Regions from separate parts of the Streptomyces sp. NPDC051364 genome, predicted to be linked through region 3. Evidence: riboswitches for the same ligand, from Rfam matches in the RefSeq annotation. Region 3 holds a riboswitch; each other region holds the start of a gene.

Region 1 (7,516 bases), on a different contig from region 3:
GCCAAGGCCCTTTCGGGCGGCTATGTGCCGGTCGGCGCGACCCTGGGCAAGGACTGGATCTTCAAAAAGGTCTATTCGTCCATGGACCGGGTGCTGGTGCACTCCGCCAGTTTCGGATCCAACGCGCAGGCGATGGCGGCCGGGCTGGCGGTGCTCTCCGTCATGGATGACGAGTCGGTGGTCGCGAACGCCCGCGCGATGGGCGACCTGCTGCGCGGCCGGCTCGCGGCGCTCGTGGACGAGTACGAGCTGCTCCACGAGGTACGGGGGCGCGGCCTGATGATCGGCATCGAGTTCGGGCGGCCGTCCTCGCTGGGGCTGCGCAGCCGGTGGACCATGCTCCAGGCGGCCCGCAAGGGGCTCTTCGCCCAGATGGTCGTGGTGCCGCTGCTGCAGAAGCACCGGATCCTGACGCAGGTCTCCGGCGACCATCTGGAGGTCATCAAGCTCATCCCGCCGCTGATCGTGGACGAGCGGGACGTCGACCGGTTCGTCGGCTCCTTCCGCGCGGTCATGGACGAGGCGCACGGCGGGGGCGCACTGATGTGGGACTTCGGCAGGACGCTGGTGAAGCAGGCCGTCGCCGGCGGCTGACGGCCTGCTCCGCTGCCCGGTTTCCCGGTCGGGCTGTCGGCCGGGTTATCGGTCGAGCAGCTGCTCCCGCAGCCGGTCGAGGGTCTCGGGCGTGAGTCCGAGGCCCTCGGCGAGGTACCGGTCGACCCCGCCCCAGTGCTCGTCGATGGTGTCGAAGGCCGCTGTCAGGTACTCGGCGCGGGCGTCGAAGAGCGGGGCGAGCAGCTCCATCACCTCGGGGGAGCGGGCCTCGGGGGCGTCGCTGGTACGGCGCACCCGGTAGCGGCGGTGCGGGGCGTTGGACTCCAGGTAGTCCGCCACGATCGCCTCGCGCTCGATGCCCAGCGCGAGCAGGGTGACGGCGATCGACAGGCCGGCCCGGTCCTTGCCGGCCGCGCAGTGCATGAGCGCCGGAATGCTGTCCTCGGCGAGGGCGTGCACGACCCGGCCGTGCTCGGCGGTGCGGTGCTCGATCATCGAGCGGTACGAGTTGGCCATTCGGGCGGCGCCCTTGCCCTCGCCCAGGATTCCGCGGAGCTGCTCGAGATCGCCGCCGCGGACCATCTTCCAGAATTCCTTGCCGTCGGCCGGATCCGACAGCGGGATGTTGACGTTCCGCACGCCGGGAAGCTCGACGTCGAGTCCCTCCAGGGCGTGGTCGGCGCCGTTGCGGAAGTCGAAAATTGTGTGGAGGCCGAGCGATGCGAGGAATTCTGCATCGGTTTCGGTGGCATGTGCCAGATGTCCGCTACGGAACAGTTTTCCTGGCTTGACCCTCCGCCCGTCGATGGTCGGCAGCCCGCCCACATCACGGAAGTTGCGCACTCCGGCCAGCTCCGGCTCCGGTACGGGCTCCGTCCGCGGGGGCTGGGGTATCTGCTGGGTCACGGGAACTCCTCCGCGTCGTCGTGAGATGTCCGAATTGCGCTACTTGAGGCCAACTTGCCATAACCGGAGGCGAGATCGGGCGCAGCCCCGTGAGCCAGATCATACGGTGACCGTGAGTGCCTGATCGTCGAAGTCGAAAGGCCCGGCCGGGGCGGTTGTTGGCGGCGGGGAATGGACGGAGGGTGACCGGAATTCCGTCGAACTCCCCGGCCTGTGAATCCGTCAGGAAATTCGTGGCTTGTTCCGTGCGGCTCAACTCGATTACCTTCGCGATCGATCCGGATGGACCGCCTAATCCTGCCGCCGTCCGGAAACCGCACCCGACTATTCACGCGCGCGGCAGGAGCGGGGGAACCAGGTAAGCCGCTGTTCCCGATCTTTGTATCGGCGCAGCTCGGGGTGAAGCCGTACATGTTCCGTTCATGTGCGGCCGGACATCTCCAGTCCGAACCCGACAGCTCACCTCGCAGGCGACGGAGAGGAATTCGCCATGCCTGCAAAGGGTAAGCACCGCCGTCCCAAGTCCCGTTCCGTGGCGCGCGGCTTCGCCGTCGCAGGCACCGGTGGTGCGGCCCTCGCGCTGCCGCTGCTGGGTGCCGCCGGCGCCCAGGCGGCCGGTGCCCCGGCCGCCGCCCCCGCCGCGGCTCCCGTGCAGGCCCCGCAGGTTCCGGCGGCGCTGCAGGCCGCGCCCGCCGCTGCCGCGCAGTCCGCGCCGGTCGTCTACACGGTCGTGCCGGGCGACTACCTCTCCAAGATCGCCCAGGACCGCCACCTCTCGGGCGGCTGGCAGCAGCTGTACGCCGACAACCGCGAGGCCGTCGGCACCGACCCGTCGCTGATCCACCCCGGGCTGAAGCTGACCCTCGGTGCGCAGGGCGAGGCGGCTCCGGCCGCGCAGGCTCCGGCCGAGAAGTCCGCTCCGGCTCCGGCGAAGAAGTCCTCGGCCTCGCCCTCGGAGGACAAGGGCTCCGCGGACGTCGCGCCGGCCCCTGCCGCCCCCGCGGCCGCAGCCGCCGCCGCGCCCGCCAAGAAGAGCACCGCCGCCAAGTCCGCCGCCGGTACGGTCAGCGCCGCCGGCTTCGTCGCCCCCGTCGGCGGCGGGATCTCCACCCAGTACAAGACCCCCGGCGCCATGTGGTCCAGCGGCTACCACACCGGTGTCGACTTCATCGCGAGCTCCGGCACCACCGTCCGGGCCGTGGGCGCGGGCACCGTGGTCTCCGCCGGCTGGGCCGGCGCGTACGGCAACGAGGTCGTCATCCGGCACGCGGACGGCAAGTACTCCCAGTACGGCCACCTGTCCCAGCTCTCCGTCTCGGCCGGCCAGAGCGTCACCGGCGGCCAGACCCTCGGCCTCTCCGGCTCCACCGGCAACTCGACCGGCCCGCACCTGCACTTCGAGATCCGCACCGGGCCGTCCTACGGCTCGGACATCGACCCGCTGGCCTACCTCCGCTCCAAGGGTGTGAGCATCTGACGGCTCCCGCCGTCGGACAGAGGCAACCGGACTCGTGAGGCCGGGACCCGAGGGGGGTCCCGGCCTCACGCCGCGTTATTCCGTACCGACCAGGTGGTATAGATCACGGTCCGTCAACCCCTTCCTACGATGGCGTAGGTCACGTGCCGGGGTGAAAGATGTGTTCTCGTGGCAGCGACGAAGACGACACTCAAGACCATCGGCTCGTACGCGGCGATCGGGGACAGCTTCACCGAGGGTGTGGGGGACCCGGGACCCGGGGAGACCTTTCTCGGCTGGGCGGACCGGCTGGCCGTACTCCTGGCCGATCAGCGCGAGGAAAACGAATTCCGGTACGCGAACCTGGCCGTGCGGGGGCGCCTCCTCGACCAGATCGTGGCCGAACAGGTCCCCCGGGCCAAGGAGCTCGCACCTGACCTGGTGAGCTTCTGCGCCGGCGGCAACGACATCATCCGGCCCGGCAGCGACCCGGACGACGTGGCGGAGCGGTTCGAGGCGGCCGTGGCCGACCTCACCGGAGCCGTCGGCCACGTCATGATCACCACCGGCTTCGACACCCGCGGTGTGCCGGTCCTCAAGCACCTCCGGGGCAAGGTGGCCACGTACAGCGCCCATGTGCGTGCCATCGCCGACCGCTACGACTGCCCGGTGCTCGACCTCTGGTCGCTGAAGTCCGTACAGGACCGGCGGGCTTGGGACGACGACCGGCTGCACCTCTCGCCCGAGGGGCACACCCGGGTCGCGCTGCGCGCCGCCCAGGTGCTGGGGTTCGAGGTGCCGGCCGACCCCGACCAGCCGTGGCCGCCGCAACAGCCGCGCGGCTCGGTGGACGTGACCCGGGACAACATCCAGTGGGCGCGGGAGTACCTGGTGCCGTGGATCGGGCGGCGGCTGCGCGGGGAGTCCTCCGGGGACCACGTGGAGGCGAAGCGTCCGGACCTGCTGCCGCTGTAGCCCGGCGCAGGAGGGGCGGAGTAGCGGAGCAGCGGGTAGCCGAGTAGGAGAAGGGGACGGGGGCAGGAGGACGGGTACGCGCGGCGGAATCCTTCGGGGCCGGTGCGCGTTGGCAAGGTGATAGACCGGAAACCAGTACGGCCTCTCACGCCCATCCGTCCCACCCTCCCAGGAGGCGCTTTGACCGGCTCCCGTCCCCTGCGTCCACGGCTGCGTGCCCTGCGGCCCGAAGCCTTCGGCGCGGATCCGTCCGGCGCACGCCTGGAGCGGATCCACCGCTCGCCGAACTTCGCCGACGGTGTCTTCCAGAACCCGGTCGGGGCCCGGACCAGGCCTTCCGGCTCCATGATGGAGTTCGCCAAGATCTACTTCCACAAGGAGCAGCGGATCCGGCGCAACCCGGGAGCTCCCATCCCGGTCTACCCGACGACCCTCGCCGAGCTGGCGAAGCCGCCGGTCAGCGGGTTGCGCCTGACCTGGATGGGGCACTCGGGCGTACTCGCGGAGATCGACGGGCGGCGGGTGCTGTTCGATCCGGTGTGGGGTGAGCGGTGCTCTCCCTTCCCGTTCGCCGGGCCCAAGCGGCTGCACCCCGTACCCGTACCGCTGGCCTCGCTGGGGCCGGTTGACGTCGTGGTGATCTCGCACGACCACTACGACCACCTCGACCTGCCGACCATCAAGGAGCTGGCCGGTACGGACACGGTCTTCGCCGTCCCGCTCGGCGTCGGCGCCCACCTGGAGCGCTGGGGGGTGTCGCCGGACCGGCTGCGCGAGCTCGACTGGAACGAAGGCACCAAGATCGCGGGGCTCTCGCTGACGGCCACGCCGGCCCGGCACTTCTGCGGGCGCGGCCTGCGCAACCAGCAGAACACCCTGTGGGCCTCCTGGGTCGTCGCGGGCGACGAGCACCGGATCTTCCACAGCGGCGACACCGGCTACTTCCCCGGGTTCGGGGAGATCGGCGCCGAGCACGGCCCCTTCGACGCCACGATGATCCAGATCGGGGCCTACTCGGAGTACTGGCCCGACATCCACATGACCCCCGAGGAGGGCATGCGCGCCCACCTCGACCTCCAGGGCGGGATCCCCCACGGCACGATGCTGCCGATCCACTGGGGCACCTTCAACCTGGCCCCGCACCCGTGGGACGAACCCGGCGAGGGCACTGTGACCGCGGCCGAGGCCACCGGCGCGGCGATCGCGCTGCCGATCCCGGGCCAGCCGTTCGAGCCGGGCGACGCCGGTGCCCCGAGCGAGCCGTGGTGGCGCCCGTTCGTGGCGTCGCCCCCGCCCGTGCCCGCCACACAGTCCCGCCCGGTCGCGACCGCGCGACCGCCGGCCGCGGCGCACGAGGAACCGGAGGCCGTCGGCTCGTAGCGCGTGTCCGCCGGGCGCCGCTCCGGAGCAGCCCTCGGCACGGGGTGGTGCGTCGCGTACGGCGGCTGCGAACGTGCGCCCCCGGCGGATTCGGGCTGTCGTACGAGCGCTCCATCGGGAGCGGGAAGCAGCCCGGGCAAGTTCCCCAACTGGCTGTCAGGGGCGGGATCGTGCGGTCTAGCGTGGGTATCCGGTGATCAACACCGGGCCCCGGAACCCCTGGGGGCCCGGGCCCCACGTAGAGGACGCCGATGTCCGGACTCCGCGCCGCCCGCCACGCCCCGTCGAGACACGCCGTCACCGGTCCCGGCCGGCAGATACGCCCCCAGCTGGTCCGCGCCTCCCTGCTGCCGGCGCTCGCCGCGGCGCTCAGCGGAGCCGCCGCGGTGATCTTCACGCTGCAGCTCGGCGGGGGCGCGGGGGAGCGGGACGCCCGGCTGTGGCCGGTCCTGGCCGGCTGCGCCCTGCTCGTCGTCGGCGCACTGGCCGCCGCCCTGCTCGGGGCCCAGCGCTCCACCAAGGCCGTCCGGGACCGCTGCGAGGCCCTGCGCCGCTCCAGCGTGCGCGGACGCCAGGAGCTGCGGACCGCCGCCGAGCGGCTGGAGCGGGGCGAGCCGCCGGTCCGCCCGGTCCGCGGCGGTCCGACGGGACCACCGCCCGGCAGCGACCCCGATCGGGTGGACGAGTTCTGGCTGCTCTCCCAGGAGCTGCGCGGCGCCCGCGAACAGGCGCACACCACCCTCGTACGGCTGGCCGGCCCGGCCGCGCCGTCCGACAGCGACCGCAAGGTCGAGGTCTTCGTCAACCTCGCGCGCCGGCTCCAGTCCCTCGTGCACCGGGAGATCTCGCTGCTCGACGAGCTCGAGGACACGGTCGAGGACCCCGACCTCCTCAGGGAGCTCTTCCACGTGGACCACCTCGCCACCCGGATCCGCCGCCACGCCGAGAACCTGGCCGTGCTCGGCGGCGCCGCCTCCCGGCGCCAGTGGACCCGGCCCATCGACCTGAGCGAGGTGCTGCGCTCCTCCGTCGCGGAGGTCGAGCAGTACACGCGGGTCAAGGTGGTACCCCCGGCGGGCGGCACCGTCCGCGGCCACGCCGTCGCCGACGTGGTGCACCTGCTGGCCGAACTCGTCGAGAACGCCACCGTGTTCTCGGCCCCCGACACCGACGTGGTGGTGCGCGCCGAACGGGTCACCGCGGGCATCGCCGTCGAGGTGGAGGACCGCGGGCTGGGCATGCCGGCCGCGGAGCAGCACCGGATGAACGCGCTGCTCGTCGACCCCGACCGGATCAGCGTCCGGCATCTGCTGGCGGACGGGCGGATCGGCCTGTTCGTCGTTTCGGCGCTGGCCCGCCGGCACGGGATCGCCGTCGAGCTCAAGTCCAACATCTACGGCGGCGTGCTCGCCGTGCTCGTGCTGCCGCAGGAACTGCTGGGGGCGGAGGCGCCCAGCGCCGCCGACGCGCTCGGGGGCTCCCGGGCCACCTCGTGGGGGACCGGGGAGGGAGGCGTCATGCCCCCGCTGGAGCCCGTACGGGTGGCCGTGCCACAGCCGAAGCCGGAGCGGCAGGTGCGACCGGAGCCGGAGCGGCAGCCGCGACACGAGCCGGCCCCGCGACGGGAGCCGCAGCCGCAGCCCCGGCGGGAGCCCGGGCCGGCCTCGCGATGGGAGCCGCAGCCCCGGCGGGAGCCCGAGCCGGCTGCCGCGCGGCCGCCGCAGGCGGCACCGAGGTGGGCGGCTCCGCCCGCGCCGCGCCCGGACACGCGTATGCAGCCCGGGGCGGTGCGCCAGGAGTCGGAGCGCTGGGAGCCGAGGGAGACGCCGGCCGCCGAGACGACCCTCGACCTGGGCATGGACCTGGGCCTGGGGCTGGGGCTGGGGCTGGACGTGACGCAGGGCCGGCCCCCGGGCATGGGCCCGGCCGCGGGGACATCCGCGGGGCTGGACGGTCGCGAGCCCGTGCCCCCGGCGCCGGTCCCGGCCCCGGCGCCCGTGTCCCCGCCGCCCGTACCCATGACGGTGTCCGTACCGGCCGCCCGGACGGACCCGGACCGGCCGCCCCTGCCCCGCCGCCGGGCCCAGCACCACCTCGCCCCGCAGCTGCGGGATGCCCCCGCCCCGCGGCGGGCCGACGCACCCGAACAACCCGTGCACGACCCGGGTCTGATGGCCGCCTTCCAACGGGGCTTCGGCCTCGCCCAGTCGGAGAACCAGCCATGACCCCGACCTCTCACCTCAG
Region 2 (7,516 bases), on a different contig from region 3:
TCACCACCTCCGCGCTCCAGGCCCAGGTGGGCGACGTCCGCGCGGCGCAGAACGAGTCCGGGCCGACCGCCGCGCAGCTCATCCAGGCCTCGCCCGGCCTGGAGCGCGTCAAGCTCAACAAGATGATCCAGACCGTCGTCCTGGAGCGCGCCGCGAAGGAGGCGGGCGTGAGCGTCGGCGAGAAGGAGGTCCAGGACTTCCGCAAGGCCCAGCTGGAGAAGGCCGGCGGCAGCGAGAAGCTCGCCGCGGCCGCCCTCGAGCAGGCCCAGCTGGCACCCGGCCAGCTCGACGCCGACGCCCGCTTCAAGCTGCTGCGCGACAAGCTCTTCGACCACTACGGCAGCCAGGACAAGGCGGTCGAGAAGCTCGCGTCCGCCGCGAAGGCGCTGCACATCGAGGTGAACCCGCGCTACGGCGTCTGGGACGCGCAGCAGATCGTGCTCGGCGACCAGGACACCCCATGGATCGTCCAGCGGACCCGGCCCGAGCAGGCCCCCGCCGGAGCCTGAGCCACCCGTCCGGAGGTAGGTTCGGAGGGTGAATGACCACGCCGCCGAACCCGCCCCCGCCGTGCCCGCCGCCGATCCTGCCGACGCGACCGCCGCCGGCCGGATCGTCCTGCTGACCGCCAGCCACCGGGTTGCCCCCGGCCTGCTGTCCTGGCCGGCCTGGCAGACCCTGCACGCCGCGGACCGGGTGCTGTGCGCCGACCCGGGCCACCCGCAGCTGCCGTACCTGCGCGAGGCGGGCGTCGAGGTCGCGCACGAGACCCCGGACGCGCACGCGCTGGTCGAGGCCTGCGCCGGCGGCCGCACGGTCGTGGTGATCCCGGGCGGCGAGGGCGACCAGCGGCTCACCGACGGACTGGCCCGGCTCGCCGGCTCCGGCCGCGTCGACATGCCCGACCTCGAGCTGCTGCCCGGCTCCTACGATCTGCCCGGCGCCCGCCTCCTCGACCTCGTTCAGGTGATGGACCGGGTCCGCCGGGAATGCCCCTGGACCTCGCGCCAGACCCACGAGGGACTGGTCAAGTACGCCACGGAGGAGGCGTACGAGCTGGTCGAGGCCATCGAGGACGGGGACCGGGAGGCGCTGCGCGAGGAGCTCGGCGACGTACTCCTCCAGGTCGTCTTCCACGCACGCATCGCCGAGGAGCATCCCGAGGAGCCGTTCTCCATCGACGACGTCGCCGGCAGCCTCGTCGAGAAGCTGATCCACCGGCACCCGCACGTCTTCGGGGACGCGGACGCGCAGACCCCGGAGGACGTCAGCGCGCACTGGCAGCGCACCAAGGCGGTCGAGAAGCAGCGGGAGTCGGTCACCGACGGGATCCCGCTGGGCCAGCCCGGTCTCGCGCTCGCGGCCAAGCTCGCCGGCCGGGTCCGCACGGGCGGCATGGCCGTGGAGCTGCCCCGCGGCGAGGGCATCGGGTACGAACTGCTGGAACTGGCGGCGCGCGCCGAGGCGGCGGGCGTCGACCCGGAGACCGCGCTGCGCGCCGCGGCCCGCGTCTACCGGGACGCGATCCGCGCCGCCGAGGGCATCGGCGAGGGCGTCGGCGAGTAGCCCGCGGCAGAAGACGGGCCCTACCGGGGCGCGCGCCCCGACGGGTTGTGCCAGTGCGGGGCGGGGCGGCTCAGGAACCACTCCCCGAAGCCGAGGGGCCGGCCGTTCGGGCCGTGGCCCGTGCCGGCGGCGGGTACGGAGTCGTGGAAGATCCGGCCGGGGAGGGCGCCGAGCTCCCGGAGCAGGTACGCGGTCTCGTCGATGAACGGCGGCGGGCCGCTGAGGTAGACGTCCTGGTCGGGCCAGAGCGCCCGGTGGCCGAGCGCGGTCGCGAGCCGCCCGGTGGCCTCGTTGCGGTGCTGCCCGGGGGCGGGCGTGATGTAGGTGACGCCGAGCCAGCCGAAGGCGGCGGCGTACTCGTCGATCAGCGGCCGGTCGTAGAGGTGGGCGGCGTCCCGCGCGACGACGAAGAGCCGTACGTCCTGGTCGGGGGGCTTCCCGGCGAGCTCCTCCAGCATGGCCCGGATCGGTGCCCAGCCGGTGCCCGCCGCGATGAAGCTGACCGGCCGGTCGGCGCGGCGGAAGGTCAGCCGCCCGCCGGCGGCGCCGAGCCGCAGCATCTCGCCGGGCCGGGCCCCGCGGACCAGGGTGGTGCTGAGCCGGCCGTGCTCGATGCGGCTGACGTGCAGGTCGAGGGTGCCGTCCGGCCGCGGGGCGTTCCCTATGGAGTAGGTGCGCCAGGTCGTCGGGACCCGCTCGCTGCTCACGCTCACGTACTGGCCGGGGAGATAGGGGAACGGGGCGTGCGGGCGCAGGGTCAGCACCCCTATGTCCTGCCCGTACTGGAGGTGGCGCACGATCTCGGCGTCCCACCACGGCGGGTCCTCGCTCGCGGCGGCTCCTTCCATCATGGCGTCGGCGACCACCTGGTACGCCTCGGACCAGGCCTTCTCCACGCCCGGGGTCCAGGCCTCGCCGGAGGTCCGGGCGAGCGCGGCGAGCAGGCTGGAGCCGACGGCCGCGTAGTGCTCGGGCCTGGCGAGGAACTTGCGGTGGTCGCGGCCGAGGTCGCGGAGATAGTCGTGGAGATAGGGGAGGAGGCCCTCGTCGTCCATGTGGGCGACCACGTGGGTCAGCGCGGCGAAGAGCCGGTCGCGCTGGCGTTCCATGTCCTCGGCGGAGGCCGGGAAGAGCTCACGGATCCCGGGGTTGTGCCAGAAGAGGTGGGAGTAGAAGTACTTGACCGCGTGCTCGGCCCTTCTCTCCACCACCGCGAAACTGCTCTTCAAGATCCTCGCATCCACAGAACCGAAAGTAGGAGGGCCGGGGAACCCGAGGTCAAGCGATGGCGGATCTACGGACAGCCGCGGCGAACGACCCATATGGGATGGCGGCCGGCCCGCGGGATACGGTCAGCGGGTGCACGAGCCGACCTCCGCAGCCCCCGCAGACAGCACTCCTCCCCAGGGTCCGACCCTGTTCGACTGGGAGTTCGCGACCGATCCGTACCCGGCGTACGCCTGGCTGCGCGAGCACTCCCCGGTGCACCGCACCAAGCTCCCCAGCGGGGTCGAGGCCTGGCTGGTCACCCGGTACGCCGACGCCCGCCAGGCCCTCGCGGACCAGCGGCTCAGCAAGAACCCGGCGCACCACGCGGAGCCGGCCCACGCCAAGGGCAAGACCGGGATCCCGGGGGAGCGCAAGGCGGAGCTGATGACGCATCTGCTCAACATCGACCCGCCGGACCACACCCGGCTGCGGCGGCTGGTGTCGAAGGCGTTCACCCCGCGCAGGGTGGCCGAGTTCACCCCGCGGGTGCAGGAGCTGACCGATCACCTCATCGACCGGTTCGTGAGCAAGGGGGAAGCGGATCTCATCCACGAGTTCGCCTTCCCGCTCCCCATCTACGCCATCTGCGAGATGCTCGGCGTACCGCGCGAGGACCAGGACGACTTCCGCGACTGGGCCGGGATGATGATCCGCCACGGCGGCGGCCCTCGCGGCGGGGTCGCCCGCTCCGTGAAGCAGATGCGGACCTATCTCGGTGAACTCATCCACCGTAAAAGGGATGATCTGGGCAATGACCTCATCTCCGACCTGATCCGCGCGAGCGACCACGGGGACCACCTGACGGAGGCCGAGGCCACGGCGATGGCCTTCATCCTCCTGTTCGCCGGTTTCGAAACCACAGTCAATTTGATCGGCAATGGGGTACATGCCCTCTTCATGAACCCGGATCAGCGCACCCGCCTCCAGGACTCCCTCGCCGCCGGCGAGAGCGGCCTGCTGGAGACCGGCATCGAGGAGCTGCTCCGCTACGACGGCCCCGTGGAGCTGGCCACCTGGCGCTTCGCCACCGAGTCGCTGACCCTCGGGGGTCGGGACATCGCAGCCGGCGATCCGGTGCTCGTCGTCCTCGCCGCGGCCGACCGGGACCCCGAGCGGTTCGCCGATCCGGACACCCTCGACCTCTCCCGCACCGACAACCAGCACCTCGGATACGGGCACGGCATCCACTACTGCCTGGGCGCTCCGCTCGCACGACTTGAGGGACAGACCGCGCTTGCGACTTTGCTGAAGCGTCTGCCGGATCTGGAACTCGCTGTTCCGTCCAACGAGCTTCGCTGGCGCGGGGGTCTGATCATGCGTGGCCTGCGCACTCTTCCCGTCAGGTTCACAGCTCGAAACATCTGAAGCGCCCCTGACCGTAAGTCAGCCCCCGTCAAGAGTTGTTACTGACGTGCTAAGACGGCTAGGTTCTGCCGTTACCCAGCCGTTATGCGAAAGGTGCAGCTCATGCGTTCCGGGAACGGCCGCCACAGACGCCCCCGCCAGGTACCCGCGATAGTCGTCACCGCCGGAGTCACCGGTTCCGCCTTGGCCCTGCCGCTGCTCGCCGCCACCGGCGCGAGCGCGGCGGACACCTCCACGTGGGACAAGGTCGCCGAGTGCGAGAGTGGCGGCTCCTGGAGCGCCAACTCCGGCAGCGGGTCGTACGGCGGACTTTCGTTCACGCAGGAGCAGTGGAACTCCTCGGGCGGCCTCGACTTCGCCGAGCGCCCCGACCTCGCCAGCCGCTCGCAGCAGATCGCCGTCGCCGAGCGGGTGCTGGGCACCCAGGGCCCCCAGGCGTGGGGGCAGTGCTCGGAGTCTGCCGGGCTGACCCGGCAGGCCCCCGCCGCGACCGTGGACCCGGGCCTGCCCGGCACGCTCGGCCCCGTCGCCCCGAGCCCCTCGCGCCCGGACCACTCGATCCCGAAGGGCGGCTCCGGAGCGAAGGCGCTGGACTTCGGCGCCCCGACCCCGGCTCCGGCCCCGGACTTCACGCTCCCGCCGGCGCCGCTCGCGCCGAACAGCGGACTGCCCGTCATGCCCGACCCGGACGTGCCGTCCACGTCGCCGACCGTCCCGGTGCTCCCCGGCGACCCGACCGCGCCCCCGGGTACCCCCACGGCCCCGACGACGCCCACCGCGCCGACGACCCCGGGGAGCCCGACCACGCCCGGGAACCCGGCGGACCCGACCGCTCCGGTCGTCCCGGCCGACCCCAGCGCCCACGCGGCCCCGGGTGCCCCGGGCGCCTCCACCGACCCGAGTGCCATCCCGGACACCTCCGGCAACGGCAAGCACCGTGGTACGCCCGCCCTCGAGCTGCCCGCCGCATCTGAGGGGGCGTCGGCGCCCTCGTACACGGTCCGGGCGGGCGACAGCCTGGCCACCATCGCGTCTGCCAAGGGCCTCAAGGGCGGCTGGAACGCGCTCTACCACGCCAACGAGCAGGTCATCGGCGAGGACGCAGACCTGATCAAGCCCGGCCAGAACCTGGATCTAAGCTAGGAATAGCGGCACTTCGGGCACCCGTAAAGAGCTGAATGTCCGTTATCTGCAAGTGAGACATGCGTCTCTTCCGGTCAACTGGCGTGTCCCGCCTGGAGCCTTCCGCAAACCCCGTCCTCACCTGCGCAAACGGCCGTAAAGGGAGCGCAAGTAGGGGCCGTTTCTCCCCGGTGTTCCTCGTTGAACATCGGGGAGAGACCTGCCTACCTTCTGAGTCGCCCGCCACCGCGGGCTCCTTCGACCGCATCGCCGAATCCTGCCGGCGGCCGGAGGGAACAGTCGTCGCGTAAAGCGCCGAAGGCAGGAGCGGGGGAACCAAGGTAGGCGCCGGGACCGGCCGTTGAGAGACGGTCACGGAAACGGCTAGGGGTTAAGTCGTGCGCCACGTCGCACGGCCGGGCACTCATCAGCCCGAACCCGACAGCTCACCTCGCAGGCGTCGGTGAGGAGAACTCCATGCTGCTTTCCGGCAAGGGCAAGCACCGCCGCGCCACGGCCATTCAGCGGACCACCCGCATCGTCACGCTCGCCGGCGTCGCCGGTGTCGCCGTCGCCGCCCCGCTCATGGCGGCCGGCTCGGCATCCGCCGCCACCGGCACCGAGTGGGACCGCGTAGCGCAGTGCGAGTCCGGCGGCAACTGGTCCATCAACACGGGCAACGGCTACTACGGCGGCCTGCAGTTCTCGTCCTCCACCTGGGCCGCGTACGGCGGCAAGGCGTACGCCGCGCAGGCCAACCAGGCCTCCAAGTCGCAGCAGATAGCCATAGCCGAGAAGGTCCTCAAGGGCCAGGGCAAGGGTGCGTGGCCGTCCTGCGGCGTCGGCCTCTCCAACTCCTCCTACACCGGCGGTGGTACGACCGACACCCCGAAGAAGACGGAGCAGAAGACCGAGACCAAGAAGACCCAGCCGAAGAAGACCGAGCCGAAGAAGGAGACGAAGCGCTCCGAGGCTCCGACGACCCGCTCCGAGCGCTCCGAGGCCCCGGCCCCGAAGACCGGCAACGGCTCGTACGAGGTCAAGCCCGGCGACACCCTGGGCACCATCGCCGAGGCCAACGGCGTCAAGGGCGGCTGGGAGAAGCTCTTCGAGCTCAACAAGGACATCGTCTCGGACGCCGACCTGATCTTCCCGGGTCAGAAGCTGAAGCTCAGCTGAACCCTGCCGTAACAACTGCGGCAGCGAGCACAACACGCAGCATCCCCGCCGCCCGGCGCGTCTCCCCCCACGCGCCGGGCGGCGGCGTTCGTCCGGCCCGAGCCCCTCCTGTTCCCCGCCCGGTCCCGTCCCGGTCCCGTCCCGGACCCCGGCCGGGACGCCGGTGGTCAAGAGTCCTATGTACCGGAAGGCGGGTATTCGGGCCCTTTTTCGTCCCAGGAGGCGGGCGGTCGGCTGGCCGAGTGCCCGGAGCCGGTTAGGCTCTAGTCGGCGGGGCCATCCCACGGCCTGACATGCCACCGCACACCCAGCGTCACATCCCAGAAGGAGATGCTCGTGCCGTCCATCGACGTCGTCGTAGCCCGGGAAATCCTGGACTCCCGAGGCAACCCCACGGTCGAGGTCGAGGTGGGCCTCGACGATGGCAGCACCGGCCGTGCTGCAGTTCCGTCCGGCGCCTCCACCGGTGCCTTCGAGGCCATCGAGCTCCGCGACGGTGACCCCAACCGTTACTTCGGCAAGGGTGTCGAGAAGGCCGTCCTCGCCGTCATCGAGCAGATCGGCCCGGAGCTCGTCGGCTACGACGCCACCGAGCAGCGTCTGATCGACCAGGCCATGTTCGACCTGGACGCCACCGACAACAAGGGCTCGCTCGGCGCCAACGCCATCCTCGGCGTGTCCCTCGCCGTCGCGCACGCCGCGTCCGAGGCCTCGGACCTCCCGCTCTTCCGCTACCTCGGCGGTCCGAACGCGCACCTGCTGCCCGTTCCGATGATGAACATCCTCAACGGTGGGTCGCACGCCGACTCCAACGTGGACATCCAGGAGTTCATGATCGCCCCGATCGGCGCGGAGTCCTTCTCCGAGGCGCTGCGCTGGGGTGCCGAGGTCTACCACACCCTCAAGAAGGTCCTGCACACCAAGGGCCTCTCCACCGGCCTGGGCGACGAGGGCGGCTTCGCCCCGAACCTGGAGTCCAACCGCGCCGCGCTCGACCTCATCGTCGAGGCCATCA
Region 3 (7,516 bases):
TCAGGAACCGCTGGCAGCGCACGCCGCCGGTGGCCCGGCCCTTGCGCGGGTACTGGTCGAACGGGGTGAGCTTTCCGGACAGCATCGAGTCGTCCAGCGTCCCGTGCGACCCCGCCACCGTGAACACCACGGCGTCGCGCGCCGGGTCGATCGCCGAGAAGTGGATCACCTTGGCGTTCTCGGCGAGCTTGATGCCCGCCATGCCGCCCGCCGGGCGGCCCTGCGGGCGCACCTGGCCCGCGGGGTAGCGCAGCAGCTGGGCGTCGTCGGTGAGGAAGACCAGGTCCTCCTCGCCCGTGCGCAGTTCGACCGCGCCGACGATCCGGTCGCCCTCCTTGAGGGTGATGACCTCCAGCTCGTCCTTGTTCGCCGGGTAGTCCGGCACGACCCGCTTGACCACGCCCTGCTCGGTGCCCAGGGCCAGGCCCTGCGAGGACTCGTCCAGCGAGGTCAGGCAGATCACCTTCTCGTCCGCCTCCAGCCCGGAGAGGAACTCCCCGACCGGGGCGCCGCCCGCCAGGTTGGGCGCGGCGTGGGTGTCCGGCAGCTGCGGCAGGTCGATCACCGACAGCCGCAGCAGGCGCCCGTACGAGGTGACCACGCCGACATCGGCCCGGGCGGTCGCGGCGACCTGCGAGACGATCAGGTCGTGCTTCGCGCGGGCGCCGCCCTCCTCCTCCGGCAGCGCCTCGCCGTTGGCGGTGCGCGCCAGCAGTCCCGTGGAGGACAGCAGGACCCGGCACGGGTCGTCCGCGACCTCCAGCGGAACCGCGGCGACGGCCGTCCCCGCCGACTCCAGCAGGACCGTACGGCGCTCGGTGCCGAACTTCTTCGCGACCGCCGCCAGTTCCGTGGAGACCAGCTTGCGCAGCTCCGTGTCGGACTCGAGGATCCCGGTCAGCTCGTCGATCTCGCCGGTGAGGCGGTCGCGCTCGGACTCCAGCTCGATCCGGTCGAAGCGGGTGAGCCGGCGCAGCGGGGTGTCCAGGATGTACTGGGTCTGGATCTCGCTCAGCGAGAAGCGCTCGATGAGCCGCTGCTTCGCCTGCGCCGAGTTGTCGCTGTCCCGGATGATCCGGATGACCTCGTCGATGTCGATCAGGGCAACCAGCAGGCCCTCGACCAGGTGCAGCCGGTCGCGGCGCTTGGTCCGGCGGAACTCGCTGCGGCGGCGCACGACCTCGAAGCGGTGGTCGAGGTAGACCTCGAGCAGCTCCTTGAGGCCGAGCGTCAGCGGCTGGCCGTCGACCAGCGCGACGTTGTTGATGCCGAAGGACTCCTCCATCGGCGTCAGCTTGTACAGCTGCTCCAGCACGGCCTCCGCGTGGAAGCCGTTCTTGATCTCGATGACCAGGCGCAGGCCGTGCGAGCGGTCCGTGAGGTCCTTGACGTCCGCGATGCCCTGGAGCTTCTTCGAGCCGACCAGGTCCTTGATCTTCGCGATGACCTTCTCGGGGCCGACCGTGAAGGGCAGTTCGGTGACGACCAGGCCCTTGCGGCGGGCCGTCACGTTCTCCACCGAGACCGTCGCGCGGATCTTGAACGTGCCGCGACCGTTCTCGTAGGCGTCCTTGATCCCCGAGAGGCCGACGATCCGGCCGCCCGTGGGCAGGTCCGGACCCGGCACGAAGCGCATCAGCGCTTCCAGGTCCGCCTGCGGGTAGCGGATCAGGTGGCGGGCGGCCGCGATGACCTCGCCCAGGTTGTGCGGGGGCATGTTGGTGGCCATGCCGACCGCGATCCCGGAGGCGCCGTTCACCAGCAGGTTCGGGTACGCCGCGGGCAGCGCGACCGGCTCCTGCTCCTGGCCGTCGTAGTTGGCGGTGAAGTCGACGGTGTCCTCGTCGATCGACTCCGTCATCAGCGACGTGGCGTCCGCCATCTTGCACTCGGTGTAACGCATCGCGGCCGGCGGGTCGTCGTTGCCGAGCGAGCCGAAGTTGCCGTGGCCGTCGACCAGCGGCAGCCGCATCGAGAAGGGCTGGGCCATGCGTACGAGGGCGTCGTAGATCGACGCGTCACCGTGCGGGTGCAGCTTGCCCATGACCTCGCCGACGACGCGGGCGCACTTCACGTAGCCGCGGTCGGGGCGCAGGCCCATCTCGTTCATCTGGTAGACGATGCGCCGGTGCACCGGCTTCATGCCGTCGCGGGCGTCGGGCAGGGCGCGGGAGTAGATCACCGAGTACGCGTACTCGAGGAAGGAGCCCTGCATTTCGTCGACGACGTCGATGTCGAGGATCTTCTCCTCGAAATCCTCCGGCGGCGGGGTCTTCGTGCTGCGGCGGGCCATCGCTGCGCGGCTCCTTAACCAAGAAAGAAGGTGTGCTGGGGGTCTTGCGGGTGGTCTGGCGGGTGGTGCGACAGGGGCTGACGGGGGTTGTCGCGGACCATTGTGGCCCGAGGCACCGACAACGCCGACTCCGACCCAGGTCTGAGCCGGGAACTTCTCCGGTCCCCGACGCGCTTGCATACAGTGGCAGGTCTGACGGAAATCTCTGCATCGCGATCGAAGGGACCACATGCCCATGGGTCACACGGCCACAGCCCAGGCCGGCTCCGGCGGCCTCACAGCGACCGAGCACAGGCTGGCCAACGGCCTGCGCGTGGTGCTCTCCGAGGATCACCTGACCCCGGTCGCCGCGGTCTGCCTCTGGTACGACGTCGGCTCGCGCCATGAAGTCAAGGGGCGAACCGGTCTGGCTCACCTCTTCGAGCACCTGATGTTCCAGGGCTCGGCGAGCGTACCCGGCAACGGCCACTTCGAGCTCGTCCAGGGTGCCGGGGGTTCGCTCAACGGCACGACCAGCTTCGAGCGCACCAACTACTTCGAGACCATGCCGGCCCACCAGCTGGAGCTCGCGCTCTGGCTCGAGGCGGACCGGATGGGCTCGCTGCTGGCCGCCCTGGACGACGATTCCATGGAGAACCAGCGCGACGTCGTCAAGAACGAGCGCCGCCAGCGGTACGACAACGTCCCGTACGGCACGGCCTTCGAGAAGCTGACCGCCCTGGCGTACCCCGAGGGCCACCCGTACCACCACACCCCGATCGGCTCCATGGCCGACCTGGACGCGGCCTCCCTGGAGGACGCCCGCGCCTTCTTCCGTACGAACTACGCGCCCAACAACGCGGTGCTGTCGGTCGTCGGTGACATCGACCCCGAGCAGACGCTCGCCTGGGTCGAGAAGTACTTCGGCACCATCCCCGGGCACGACGGCAAGCAGCCGCCGCGCGACGGCACGCTGCCCGAGATCATGGGCCGGGAGCTGCGCGAGGAGATCGTCGAGGAGGTCCCGGCCCGCGCGCTGATGGCCGCCTACCGGCTCCCGCACGACGGCACCCGCGAGTGCGACGCCGCCGATGTGGCGCTGACCGTCCTGGGCGGCGGCGAGTCCTCCCGGCTGCACAACCGCCTGGTACGCCGCGACCAGACGGCCGTCGCGGCCGGCTTCGGCATGCTGCGGCTCGCCGGCGCGCCCTCGCTCGGCTGGCTGGACGTGAAGACCTCCAGCGGGGTCGAGGTGCCCGACATCGAGGCGGCCGTCGACGAGGAGCTCGCGCGGTTCGCCGCCGAGGGCCCGACGGCCGAGGAGATGGAGCGCGCCCAGGCGCAGCTGGAGCGCGAGTGGCTGGACCGGCTGAGCACGGTGGCCGGCCGCGCCGACGAACTCTGTCGCTTCGCCGTACTGTTCGGCGACCCTCAGCTGGCGCTCAGCGCCGTCCAGCGGGTCCTCGACATCACCGCCGAGGAGGTGCAGGCCGTGGCCGCGGCCCGACTGCGCCCCGACAACCGCGCGGTGCTGGTGTACGAGCCGCTCCCGGCAGAGGCCGACGGGGCCGACGAGAACGACGAGAACGAGGGGGCGGAGCAGTGAGCGACACCGCAGCCGTCACGATGACCTTCCACCCGCAGCCGCAGGCCGGCGAGGCCCGGCCCTGGGCCTTCCCGGCTCCCGAGCGGGGCTCGCTGTCCAACGGGCTGACCCTGCTGCGCTGCCACCGCCCCGGCCAGCAGGTCGTGGCCGTCGAGGTCAACCTCGCCGCGCCGCTCGACGCCGAGCCCCAGGGCCTGGACGGCGTGGCGACCATCATGGCCCGCGCGCTGTCCGAGGGCACCGACAAGCACTCCGCCGAGGAGTTCGCGGCCGAGCTGGAGCGCTGCGGCGCCACGCTCGACGCGCACGCCGACCACCCGGGCGTGCGGGTCTCCCTGGAGGTCCCGGCCTCCCGGCTGGCCAAGGCGCTGGGCCTGCTCGCCGAGGCGCTGCGCGCGCCCGCCTTCGCCGACAGCGAGGTCGACCGCCTGGTGCGCAACCGGCTCGACGAGATCCCGCACGAGCTGGCCAACCCCCAGCGCCGCGCCGCCAAGCAGCTCTCCAAGGAGCTCTTCCCGGCCACCCTGCGGATGTCCCGCCCGCGCCAGGGCACCGAGGAGACGGTCGCCCGGATCGACTCCGCGGCCGTGCGTGCCTTCTTCGAGGCCCACGTACGCCCCGCCACCGCCACCGCGGTGGTCGTCGGCGACCTGACCGGCATCGACCTGGACGCCGTACTGGCCGACACCCTGGGCACCTGGACCGGCAACACCGCCGCGGCGCTCCCGGTGCCGCCGGTGACCGCCGACGACAGCGGACGCGTGGTCATCGTGGACCGGCCCGGCGCGGTCCAGACGCAGCTGCTCATCGGCCGGATCGGGCCGGACCGGCACGACCGGGTCTGGGCGGCGCAGGTGCTCGGCACGTACTGCCTGGGCGGCACCCTCACCTCACGCCTGGACAAGGTGCTGCGCGAGGAGAAGGGGTACACGTACGGCGTGCGCGCCTTCGGTCAGGTGCTGCGCTCCACCGCCGACGGCAAGGGCGCCTCGATGCTCGCCATCAGCGGCTCCGTGGACACCCCCAACACGGGCCCGGCGCTCGACGACCTCTGGAAGGTGCTCCGCACCCTCGCGGAGGGCGGCCTGACCGACGCCGAACGGGACGTGGCAGTGCAGAACTTGGTGGGCGTGGCCCCGCTGAAGTTCGAGACGGCCGCGGCCGTCGCCGGCACGCTCGCCGACCAGGTCGAGCAGGAGCTCCCGGACGACTACCAGGCCCGGTTGTACGCGCAGCTGGCCCAAACGGGCACGGTGGAGGCGACTTCGGCCGTCCTGGCCGCCTTCCCCGTGGACCGCCTGGTCACCGTCCTGGTGGGCGACGCCTCGCAGATCGAGGCGCCGGTGCGGGCGCTCGGGATCGGTGAGGTCACCGTCGTCACCAACTGACGGACATCCCAAGGGGCTCCAGTGGCTTGTCCACCGGAGCCCCTTTTGTCTGTTTAGTGGAGAGGTTGCTTGTATGCGGTGTGGCGTACGCAACAAAAAGGCGTGTCTGTTTGGCGATTGACTGATGATCCGCCTAGCGTCGGCCGTGCTGTCCGTCAGTTGTACGCGCCGCATCCGCGGCACCGGGCAGCGATCGCCGAGTCCCCGTCAGGCGCGAGCCTGGGGAGCCGGGGACCCACATGTGTCCCTGGGGTGAATCGGACCGCCTCGCCAGAGGGGGCCCGTAGGAGACCTTCCTGCTCCGAACCCGTCAGCTAACCCGGTAGGCGAGAAGGAAGGAAAGGATCAGCCCCTTCATGGCGTTTGGCAGTCGTGCCGCCGGTAAGCACCGTGGTTCCAGTCGTCTGAGCCGCAAGACCGCCGGCTACGCCGGCATCGCCGCCCTCGCCACCACCGGTGTCGTCGGCTCCCTCGCAGGCCCGGCGTTCGCCGCGTCGGACAAGGCCCCCTCCATGGAGGACACCGGCCTGACCGCCGTCGTGACGGCCGAGGACCTTCCGATCCAGATCGAGGCCCAGGCCGAGGCCCAGGAGCACGCGGCAGAGGCCGCGGCCGCCAAGGCGAAGGCGGAGGCCGACGCTGCGGCGCGCGCCGCCGAGGCCAAGCAGAAGGCCGAGGAGAAGGCGAAGGCCGAGCGCGAGGCCGCCGAGCGCGCCGCCCGCGAGGAGGAGCGCAAGCGCCTCAACACCTTCGTCGCCCCCGTCGACGGCTCCTACATCAGCACCCAGTGGCACGCGGGCGGCGGCATGTGGTCCTCCGGCAGCCACACCGGCATCGACTTCCACGCGGCCTCCGGCACCTCGGTGCACGCGGTGGGCTCCGGCACCGTGGTCGAGGCCGGCTGGGGCGGGGCGTACGGCAACAACGTCGTCATCAAGCACAACGACGGCACCTACACCCAGTACGGCCACATGACCTCGCTGAGCGTCTCCGTCGGCGAGCAGGTCACCCCGGGCCAGCAGATCGGCCTGTCGGGCTCCACCGGCAACTCCAGCGGCCCGCACCTGCACTTCGAGGCCCGCACCGGCGCCCAGTACGGCTCGGACATCGACCCGGTCGCGTACCTGCGCAACCACGGCGTCGACGTCTGACCCGCAGCACTTCACCGAAGGCCCCGGCTCCCCGAGCCGGGGTCTTCGCGTTGTGGCCGCAAGCGGCCGCATTGTGGCTGTAAATATTCGTGATTTCCGTCCGCGCTCGGAAAACATCGCGTGTTGCAATAGAGTCCCAGTACGATCCCAGCACGATCCCAGCACGATCCCAGCACGATCCCAGCACGATCCCAGCACGATCCCAGCACGATCGCGGCAATGGCGTCGGCAGTCGGAAATAGACGGAGGTCCGGACTTGCGTATTCCTGCGCACGCGGTATGCACGGCAATCCGCGACGACATCGTCTCCGGAGTCTTCGAGCCGGGCGGCCGGCTGACCGAGGAGCTGCTGGCCCGCCGGTACGGGGTCTCCCGCGTCCCGGTCCGCGAGGCGCTGCGGACCCTGGAGTCCGAGGGCTTCGTCACCACCCGGCGGCATGCGGGTGCCTGCGTCGCCGAGCCCACCGAGCAGGAGGCGGCCGACCTCCTGGAACTGCGGATGCTGATCGAGCCGCTGGCGGCGGCCCGGGCCGCCCGCCGGCGCACCGAGGCCCACCTCAAGGTGCTGCGCGGGCTGGTCAGGCTGGGCCAGGAGCGGGCCAGGCGGGGCCAGGGGGAGGACCTGCGATCCCTGGGAGGCTGGTTCCACGAGACCCTCGCCCAGGCCTCCGGCAGCCCCGGGCTCATCGCGCTGCTCACGCAGATGCGGCACAAGATCGCGTGGATGTACGCCGTGGAGGCGCCGGCCCGGCCCGTGGAGTCCTGGGCGGAGCACGGGGCGATCGTGGACGCGGTGGCGCGCGGGGACGCCGAGCGGGCGCGGGCGCTCATGGCGATCCATGCGGACCGGGCGGCCGGGGCGCACCGGCTGCGCGTGAGGACTTCGCAACGTGCCGTAAACATGGCGGGCGGTCCGCATTAACAAATAGCGCGTATTAATGTGGAGGCGGCGGCTTAATTCACGGTGCATTGGCGGTGCATTCGCGCTCGCCCGGCGCGGACGATGAAATTCCCGACAACGACGAAGCCGCGGCCTCCGGAATTCCGGCGGCCGCGGCTTCGTCGCATGCCCGGGGGCGAACCCGAAGGGTCAGACGGT

What was found. Region 3 has a riboswitch for cyclic di-AMP ahead of AB0M76_RS19495 (M23 family metallopeptidase). Riboswitches for the same ligand answer to the same signal wherever they lie in the genome.
Region 1: linked by a shared signal. The riboswitch ahead of AB0M76_RS05600 (LysM peptidoglycan-binding domain-containing M23 family metallopeptidase) and the one ahead of AB0M76_RS19495 (M23 family metallopeptidase) in region 3 are both predicted to bind cyclic di-AMP.
Region 2: linked by a shared signal. The riboswitch ahead of AB0M76_RS12430 (transglycosylase family protein) and the one ahead of AB0M76_RS19495 (M23 family metallopeptidase) in region 3 are both predicted to bind cyclic di-AMP.

The regions. Positions count from the first base shown of each region.
Region 1 is NZ_JBFBAH010000002.1:371,442-378,957, forward strand. It holds gene AB0M76_RS05590 (aspartate aminotransferase family protein) at 1-594, shown strand, start outside; gene AB0M76_RS05595 (tyrosine-protein phosphatase) at 640-1,461, opposite strand; cyclic di-AMP (ydaO/yuaA leader) riboswitch at 1,773-1,947, shown strand; gene AB0M76_RS05600 (LysM peptidoglycan-binding domain-containing M23 family metallopeptidase) at 1,952-2,938, shown strand; gene AB0M76_RS05605 (SGNH/GDSL hydrolase family protein) at 3,107-3,892, shown strand; gene AB0M76_RS05610 (MBL fold metallo-hydrolase) at 4,073-5,272, shown strand; gene AB0M76_RS05615 (ATP-binding protein) at 5,524-7,497, shown strand.
Region 2 is NZ_JBFBAH010000005.1:81,103-88,618, reverse strand. It holds gene AB0M76_RS12455 (SurA N-terminal domain-containing protein) at 1-509, shown strand, start outside; gene AB0M76_RS12450 (nucleoside triphosphate pyrophosphohydrolase) at 571-1,566, shown strand; gene AB0M76_RS12445 (globin domain-containing protein) at 1,587-2,795, opposite strand; gene AB0M76_RS12440 (cytochrome P450) at 2,926-4,200, shown strand; gene AB0M76_RS12435 (transglycosylase family protein) at 4,303-5,343, shown strand; cyclic di-AMP (ydaO/yuaA leader) riboswitch at 5,626-5,797, shown strand; gene AB0M76_RS12430 (transglycosylase family protein) at 5,800-6,501, shown strand; gene eno (phosphopyruvate hydratase) at 6,832-7,516, shown strand, end outside.
Region 3 is NZ_JBFBAH010000008.1:125,535-133,050, forward strand. It holds gene AB0M76_RS19480 (DNA topoisomerase IV subunit A) at 1-2,293, opposite strand, end outside; gene AB0M76_RS19485 (pitrilysin family protein) at 2,529-3,878, shown strand; gene AB0M76_RS19490 (pitrilysin family protein) at 3,899-5,266, shown strand; cyclic di-AMP (ydaO/yuaA leader) riboswitch at 5,451-5,609, shown strand; gene AB0M76_RS19495 (M23 family metallopeptidase) at 5,623-6,417, shown strand; gene AB0M76_RS19500 (GntR family transcriptional regulator) at 6,674-7,339, shown strand; gene AB0M76_RS19505 (HPr family phosphocarrier protein) at 7,508-7,516, opposite strand, start outside.